DNA from 2 places in the Nocardiopsis alba genome. Region 2 is predicted to be linked to the other one. Evidence: predicted binding sites of a transcription regulator. Region 2 holds the regulator's gene; the other holds the start of a gene.
The links. Region 2 encodes LexA, which represses DNA repair genes until DNA is damaged. Its sites were predicted from a motif close to TCGAACANNTGTTCGA; they were not measured.

Region 1 (4,161 bases), 130 kb from region 2:
TGAAGTTGACGCCTCTGGCCGATACGTCCACCAGGACCTGACCGGGACCGGGGGCGGGGTCGTCCAACTCGGCCGGGCGCAGGACCTCGGGTCCACCGAACTCCTCGATCACGATGGCGCGCATGTCGTTCCTCCTGGGATGGGGTCAGTCCTCGGGGTCGATCCGGTAGAGAGAGTAGTCGGTGTAGGCGGCGCCGATCGGGTCATTGGCGGCACCGGGACGCAACACGATCCCGACCCGACGGCGTTCCTCGTCGTCGAGAGAGGAGTCGTCCGGGAGCGGCTGGTCGTCCTTGGTCTGAAGGACCAGCTCGTCGTTGACCCACATGCGCAGGTCCATGTAGGGGTCCTGATCGTCCTCGACCACGTACTCGCAGGAGAGGGCGATCTCGTTGGTGACCAGGTCACCGAGGTCGGCCCGGTAGGGCAGCCCCTCGACGTCGCTCTCCTCATCGAAGAGATCGTAGGTGCGGAAACCGCCGAGGTCGGTGGTGGAGGCGAGCGCGTTGTCACCGCTCTCCTCCGTCACCCGGCGGATCTGCGCCTCGGCGCCGTCGAAGCGCAGCAGAGCCTCGTACGTGGTGCGCTCGTCGTCCTCCTGGTCCCAGCAGCGCACCCCCGACGTGGACTCCCCGGGCCCCTCCAGCGCGATCATCGTGGTCCGGACGAGGATCCCGTCGGGCGTCTCGCGCTCGTAGGGGACGACCGAGCCCCGGGAGGGGCCGGACTCGGGATCGAGCCAGAGCATCATGGCGTTCTGGGCGCCCCAGTAGGAGACCTGGCCGGTGTCCGGGTCCTGAGGGTCAAACTCGTAGGAGGACCAGCCGGGGTCGGTGGCGAAGTCGTGCGAGTAGAGGCTGGTGGTGTTCTCCGGAGGCGCGGAGGAACCGGAGAACAGGACGGCGCCGCCGATCACCGCCACCAGGACCAGCGCGGTCGCGCCGCCGCCGATGAGCATGAGGCGGCGTCGCCCACCGGACCCGCCGTTCTCAGGGGCGGAACCCGGACCACCGGGCGTGCCGGGCCCCCCGGGACCGCCGGGTCCGCTGTGGGCGCCGAAGGCGGGCTGACCGTGGGCGGGGGAGGGGCCGGGGTGCCCACCCTGATGGGTCGGCACGGGGTGGCCGCCGTTGTGCCATCCGCCGTGGCCGGGCCCCTGTGGGACCCCCGCGTAGGGGCCCTGACCCTGACCCGAGCCCGGGCCCTGCGGTCGGGCTCCGTAGGGGTGGCCGGCCTGCGGCGGATGGGCCGGTGCCTCCTGGGGGCCGGAGGGCGGTCGCTGGGCGTACGGACCCGGTATGTGGGGCTGAGGAGCGGCGTTCTGCCCGCCGGGAGGGGTGGACCCTCCCGTGGGGACCCGCCCCTGGTCGGGCGCGGGAAGCGTGGGAGCGACCGCGGTCGGTGGCGGTGCCGCCTCTTCCCGGGGGAGCTCCTCGACCGTCTCCTGGGGCGGGGTGCCCGCGACCGGGGCCGAACTCGGCGGGGCCCAGGAGGTGCTGATCGTGCGTCGCACCACCGACTCCTCCGGGGACTCCTGCCCGGTGAGCCGGGCCAGGAGCTGCTGGGAGGTGGGGCGGTTGTCGGGGTTCTTGTCGAGGGTGGAGCCGACCAGGTCGAGCAGGCTCGGGTCCAGGCCGTCCAACCTCGGTTCCGCGGAGGAGATGTTGTGCAGTACGGCGGGCACGGTGGCGGCGTCGAAGGGGGCGCGTCCGGTACCGGCGAAGGCGACCAGGCAGCCCCAGGCGAAGATGTCGGCGGCGGGGGTCGCCTGCTCGCCGAGGATCAGCTCCGGCGCCATGTAGGAGGGGGTGCCCATGAGCTGGCTGGAGCGGGTGATGCCGCCACTGGAATCGTCCAGGGCGCGGGCGATCCCGAAGTCGATGACCTTCGGTCCGACCGGGGAGAGCAGGACGTTGGCCGGTTTCAGGTCGCGGTGGATCACCCCGGAACCGTGGATGGCGGTGAGCGCCGCGGCCACGCCCATGGCCAGGCCGTCCAGGGTGCCGCCGCGCATGGGCTCCCCGTGCCGTACGGCCTCGTCGAGGTTGGGACCGGGAACGTACTCCGACACGATGAACAGGGGCTCGCCCTCCAGGCGGGCGTCGATGACGCCGGCGGTGGAGAAACGGGCCACGCGTCGGGCGGCGTCCACCTCGCGGGCGAAGCGCCTGCGGAAGGATTCGTCGTCGGCCAGATCGGGGTGGATCAGTTTCACGGCGACGGGGTGGCCGGCGGGATCCTCGGCGAGGTAGACGGTTCCCATGCCGCCGCGCCCGAGTCGGCTGACGACGCGGTAACCGTCGAGTTCACGCGGGTCCCCCGCGCGCAGGGGTTTGCCGCTTTCGTGGCCCTTGGACGTCACAGTAGGGGGTCCCTCGTAGATCGTGTGGTTCGCGCCTGACAGCGTATCGACGCCCCGCCCGGGCGCGTTTCGGGCGGGGGGTTCGACCCGGTGGTGGGATCGGCGCCGCCCATGACTCTCGTACACCTTCGAAGGCGGGAACGCCGGGTTCCGGCGATGGTGTCACAGGTGGGGACGTCTCCTGAGCGGAAACGGTTCCGGACCGGAGCCTCCTTCGCTAGTATTCGAATGCTTGTTCGAATGCCCGGCCGTACTTCCCCACGGGTGGGCACCTGGTGGTGTGCCCTCGACTCAGCACCATCGGACGTCGTTGGAGGTCGGTCGATGCCGGGGGGAGTCGTCGTGGGGCGGTACTACGGGGCGGACGTCACCGTCGTGGAGGACGAGGGGCGTCCGGCCAGGTTCGTCTGGAACGGAAGGGTCTACGGGATCCGCAGGATCCTCGACCACTGGGTGACCCTGAGTTCGCTACGGAAGCCGGGCGAAGGCTCCTGGGCGCCCGAATGTCGGCACTGGAGGGTGGAGGCGGGGTCCGCCTACTCCCAGGGGGTGTACGAACTGCGGCACGACACCATCACGCGGGAGTGGACCCTGGCCCGGGTCTGGGGCTGACCCGGACGCTCGTGCCGGGGTGCCTCAGTCGGCCTCGGACCGTACGTCGGAGGGGACGAGGCTGTACACGGCCAGGTCGGCGCGTCCCTCGTGCAGGGGCATCGCGTTGCGTTCGACGCCCTCGGCGACGAAACCGGCGGCCTCGGCCACCCGGCGGGAGGCGGTGTTGCCGGTGGCGGCCTTGATCTCGATCCGTTGGAACCCCTGGCCGAGGGCCCAGCGGGAGACGGCCACGGTCGCCTCGGTGGCATAGCCCCTTCCACGGCCCCAGGGGGAGATCCAGTAGCCGATCTCGGTGACCATCGCGGGCCACTCCGTGCGCAGGAGGGACATCGAACCGATGAAACGCCCGCTCTCGCGCTCCAGGATCGCCCAGTGCTGGCCGTCCCCGGAGGTGCGGATGGACGGGGCCAGAGTCAGGCAGAAGTGTTCGGCCGACTCGCGGGTGTAGGGCTCTCCCGGAGCGGGGATCGGGATCCATCGCTGGAGCCCGGGGTCGGTGCAGGAGGCGTACACGTCATCGATGTCGCTTTCGAGCGCGGATCGCAGTCGCAGCCGTTCGGTCTCGAGGATGACCGCGGGCATGATCGGCGTGCTCCGGGCGCTGGTCATGGTGGCTCTCGTCCCTCTTTCTCCAGGTAAACGGGTTATGGACGGCGCGGGGTCCGATCACCCTATGTGTTCGTTCCGGGAGACGCGCAAGGGCGGGGCGGCCGATCGGGCCGCCCGTCGAGGGCGCGTTCGGCCCGACGGAGGGCGCCGGGCCGAACGCGTAGGGGATCAGAGCAGGCCTCGGGCCACCCGCTCCCGGATCAGGGTGTCGAAGACCTCGGAGAAGGCGTCGCCGGGGCAGGCGGTGTCCAGCCAGTCCCGGTGGCGGGCGACCGCCTCCTGCGGGGTCACCACCCCGGTGTCCGGGTTCACGTACTCGATGTCCCGGCCCGGATCGATCCCGGTCAGCGCGCACAGCAGGCGGAGCAGAGAGACCAGCGAGTCCTGAGCGGCCTGAGTGGGCAGGCCGTCGGTGAAGTCGCCGAGCAGGCACACACCGACGTTCCCGTGGTTGAACCCGACCGCGTGACCCGCGGTCACCGAACGGGCCAGACCGGGCAGGGGCGGACCGGAGAAGACGGGCACGCCGTCCTCGCCCGAGTGCCGTCCTTCGTAGATCGTGCCCTCGGGGTCGA
Region 2 (4,161 bases):
TCCTTCGGCAGGGCACGCGACACGGTGGTGGACTTCGCGGCCCGGCTGGAGGAGACCCTGTGAGCGTTCCCCCGTACGGGGCCGCCGACCCGGGGACACCGCCACCGCAGAGCCGTGTGTTCGCCACCACCGCCCTGGTGGTCCTGGCCCTGATCGTCCTGGCCGCCTCCGGTCTCCTGGCCTGGTACCTGTTGACCTCGGGGGGTGAGCGCGGAGAATTCGAGGCCGCCCCCGAATGCGGGATCGGGCGGACCGAGGTCCTCGACGAGATCGTCCCCGACCACCGGCTCGAGGTCGAGGAGACCGTCGGTACCGCTCAGGACACCTTCGGTACCGGCTGGCAGTGCCGCTGGGCCACCCCGGAGGGGGAGGGCGCCTCCGTGCCCGCCGCCGCCACCCTCGTCCTGGTGGCCGCCCCGGTCGAGGGAGGGCCGGACGTCGCCTCCGGCACCCTCTCCTCCACCGCGCAGGGGCACGAGCCCGAACCGGTCGACGACCTGGGGGACGAGGCGCTCCGGTGGGTCGAGACCGGGGCCTTCGAGGTGGGCTGTACCGGGGTGCGGGTCTCCAACCTGTACGTCGAGACCTGCTACACCGCCGCCACCGACTACGAGGCCACCGGATCGGTCGACGGGGAGAGCGCGGCCGAGGACGCCGAGCGTCTGGCCCGTTCGATCGTGGCCGAGCTGCCCGAGGGCACCGCGGCCGACTGAGGGCTCACCAGAGCCCGTCGACGAACCTCTCCAGGGCCGGGGCCACGTCGGGGGAGAAGGGCCGGTCGCCGTCGAGGGCGGCCGCGCCGGGGGAGTCGTCGTACTCGCGCAGGACGTGGTCGGTGCCGGGCAGGTCCACCCGCTCGGCGTCCTCGAACCCGGTCATGAGCCGATCGATCTCGTCCCGGGGGATCTGGGCGTCCTCCTCGCCCCACAACACCAGGACCGGGGTGTCGTCCGGCAGGTCGCGGGCGAGGTCGACCGGGTCGAAGGCGTCGATCCAGGCGAGGAAGTCCTGGTTCTGAGGCGCGAAGATCCCGGTCGGGTCGTACATGTCCAGTTCGTCTCCGGCGCGGACGAGGGCGCGGGCCGTCCGGATGTCGGAGAGGATCATCGCGGCGTCGGACTCGTTCACGGCGCCCTGGGCCTCGGCGGTGCGGACCTGCTCGGTGATCTGTCGGTCGATGACGTCGAGCATGCGGGCCCCGGGCGGGGCGGCCAGCACCAGGGCGGGGTCGGCGTCCTCCAGCACCTCTCGGGCGCGCAGGGCGAACAGGGCGCCTTCGCTGTGGCCGACGATCAGGGTGCGTTCGGGGTCCACCTCGGGCTGGGCGATCAGCTCCTCGTAGGCGGCGGCCATCTGGGCGTCGAAGAGCAGGGGATCGATGTCCTCGCCCATGGCCTCGACGGTCTTCTCGTCCCAGGTGTCGGGGTCGCCGCTGCCGAACTTGTCGTAGCGCAGGGAGGCCACCCCGGCGCCGGCCAGGACCCGGGAGAGGTTGAGGTTGGTGTCGGCCTCGGGGCGGCCGTCGCTGTTGCCGTTCCGGTTCGTCGGCCCGCTGCCGGAGATGATGAGGGCGCCCGGCACCGGCTCCCCGTCCGGGGATTCGGGGTGGGTGAAGGAGCCTTCGACGGTGAACCCGCCGCCCTCGAAGGTCACGTCGCGGCCGTCGGCGGAGAGCCCGGGAGGTTCGGGCCCCTCGTCGCCGGGGGAGCAGGCGGAGGCGGACAGCGCGACGGCGATCACGGCCGACGTGAGGAGGGTACGTCGGGAGGAACGGTCGGGGAGGGCGGGAACACGGACACGAATGGACACGTTCTTCAGAGTATCGGCCGGTCCGTGGGCCGCGCCCTCCACCGTTCGCGGAGGGGGTCAGACGCGGCGCATGACCGTGACGACCTTGCCCAGGATGGTGGCCTCGTCGCCGTCGATCGGCTCGTAGGCGTCGTTGCGCGGCATCAGACGCACGTGACCGTCGGCCCCGCGGTGGAACACCTTCACGGTGGCCTCGTCGTCCAGCATGGCCGCGACGATGTCGCCGTTCTCGGCGTTGGGCTGCTGGCGGACCACCACCAGGTCGCCGTCGGTGATGGCGGCGTCGGTCATGGAGTCGCCGACCACGGTGAGCATGAACAGACGCCCCTCGCCGACCAGCTGACGGGGCAGCGCCAGGACGTCCTCGACCGACTCCTCGGCCAGGATCGGGCCGCCCGCGGCGATCCGTCCCACCAAGGGCACCGAGGCGGCGCGGGTGGCGTCGGCGGTGAGCTGGTCGTGGGTCAGGCTCTGGCCCTCGTCGCGGCCGGGAACGCACAGTTCCACGGCGCGTGGCCGATTCTGGTCACGGCGCAGGTAGCCCTTGCGCTGGAGCACCTTGAGCTGGTGGGCCACGCTGGAGGGGCTGGAAAGGCCGACCGTCTCGCCGATCTCCCGGATCGAGGGCGGATAACCGCGTTCGCGAACATAACGCTGGATGCAGTTGAGAACGCTCTGTTGGCGCGCGGTGAGTTTGGGGGCGACGGGCGTGACACCGCCCGTGTCACCCACGGGCGAAAGAACGGTGGTGTTTCCGGAGTGATCGGCTCCGGGGTTGTCCTCCGGCACGGCCGGGCCTCCTCGGTGTTCGGTTCGGTCAGGGCCTGTTCGGGTGTCCGGTGCCGGCCCTGCCGACCGGCTGGTCCGCGGGGTGGTGAAACCGGCGTGAAAACAAGGTCAAGATTAGTCGTTGCACACGGTGATATCAAACAAGCGTTCGAGGGTCGTGGAGATATGACCGGGCCTTTTCGATGGACGTTTTCGGGTCCCCTCGATCGGGCGTTCGCGCGTCTTCGTCCGAGGGTGTTCGGCCAATGTCGAAAACGGCTTTCCGGGGGTCGGTCCGAGGGCGGTATGGGGTTCGTCTCGTGGAAGTCGGTCGAGGGTCCGAACGGGCCGGAAAGGCCCGCCTCGTAAGGGGCGGACGCCGCTCCGGCGGATCGCCGGACGGAGGGCGCGCGCCCTCCGTTCCCGTAGTCTTGACGCCGGTGTCCGGCACCGCCCCGCCCCCGTCTCCACCCCCCTCTCCGAGCGCCCCGCGAGGGTCCTCGACGCGAGCCCGGGAACACGCCGTCGTCAAGGTTGCGACCCGCGCTGCGGAGGGCTAGGTTCGACCACAACATCTGGTGTTGCCGATGGGGCTTGCGCCTAGAAGTTGTGGTTAAGTAGACCTACGGGTCGTTGTTCGGGTCGAGGGAAGCAGGTGAACCGGGATGCACTGTCCGTTCTGCCGCCATCCGGACACCCGGGTGATCGACAGCAGGTCCACCGACGACGGCGCGGCCATCAGACGCCGCCGCACCTGCCCGGTCTGCGAACGCCGCTTCACCACGCAGGAGACCGTCCTGCTCATGGTCGCCAAGCGCTCCGGGGTCACCGAGCCCTTCAGCCGCACCAAGGTCATCGCCGGCGTCCGCCGCGCCTGTCAGGGGCGCCCGGTCTCCGAGGACGCCCTCGCCAAACTGGGGCAAAAGGTCGAGGAGGAGATCCGGTCCAGAGGCGTGGCCGAGGTCCCCGCCCACGAGATCGGGCTGGCCATCCTCGGCCCGATGCGCGACCTGGACGAGGTCGCCTACCTGCACTTCGCCAGCGTCTATCGGGGCTTCGAGAGCCTGGCCGACTTCGAGGCCGAGATCGCCGGTCTGCGCCGTGACCGAGGGGAGGACCCCTCGAAGCGGGAGGAACCGTCCGAGGGGAACGGATCGCCCCGACCCGCGATCGACACCACAACTTCGGGCTAGCAGTCCGGACGTCCATCGCGACGTCCGGAGCCATCATCCCGGGTGGTCGACCTCACGGCGAGGGAGCACGCCGCCGTGGTCGACCCACCCCGCCACCAGGGACATCCGCGCGGGCATCAGCGTTTCCGCGCACGATCAGTATTTCGGGGAGACTCCGTCATGACGGAAACCACCAGCGGCCCTACGGGACGCAAGGGCAAGGGGTCGCGCAAGGGCCTGAAGATCAAGCGGGTCTTCACGACCGCCGGTACCCACCCCTACGACACGCTGGAGTGGGAGCGTCGGGACGTCGTCATGACGAACTGGCGCGACGGCAGCGTCAACTTCGAGCAGCGCGGCGTGGAGTTCCCCACGACCTGGTCGGTGAACGCGACCCAGATCGTGGCCAGCA

Region 1: a site for LexA is predicted at 2,587-2,602, ahead of TR33_RS20190 (DUF6504 family protein). Genes of this name have one in related genera too.

Annotation. Positions count from the first base shown of each region.
Region 1 is NZ_BAZE01000012.1:24,755-28,915, forward strand. Features, by position in the region: gene TR33_RS20180 (quinone oxidoreductase family protein) at 1-124, opposite strand, end outside; gene TR33_RS20185 (serine/threonine-protein kinase) at 146-2,362, opposite strand; gene TR33_RS20190 (DUF6504 family protein) at 2,687-2,974, shown strand; gene TR33_RS20195 (GNAT family N-acetyltransferase) at 2,999-3,586, opposite strand; gene TR33_RS20200 (peptidoglycan recognition protein family protein) at 3,755-4,161, opposite strand, start outside.
Region 2 is NZ_BAZE01000012.1:155,620-159,780, forward strand. Features, by position in the region: gene TR33_RS20735 (hypothetical protein) at 1-63, shown strand, start outside; gene TR33_RS20740 (hypothetical protein) at 60-713, shown strand; gene TR33_RS20745 (alpha/beta hydrolase family protein) at 718-1,809, opposite strand; gene lexA (transcriptional repressor LexA) at 1,867-2,541, opposite strand; gene nrdR (transcriptional regulator NrdR) at 3,243-3,770, shown strand; gene TR33_RS20760 (vitamin B12-dependent ribonucleotide reductase) at 3,930-4,161, shown strand, end outside.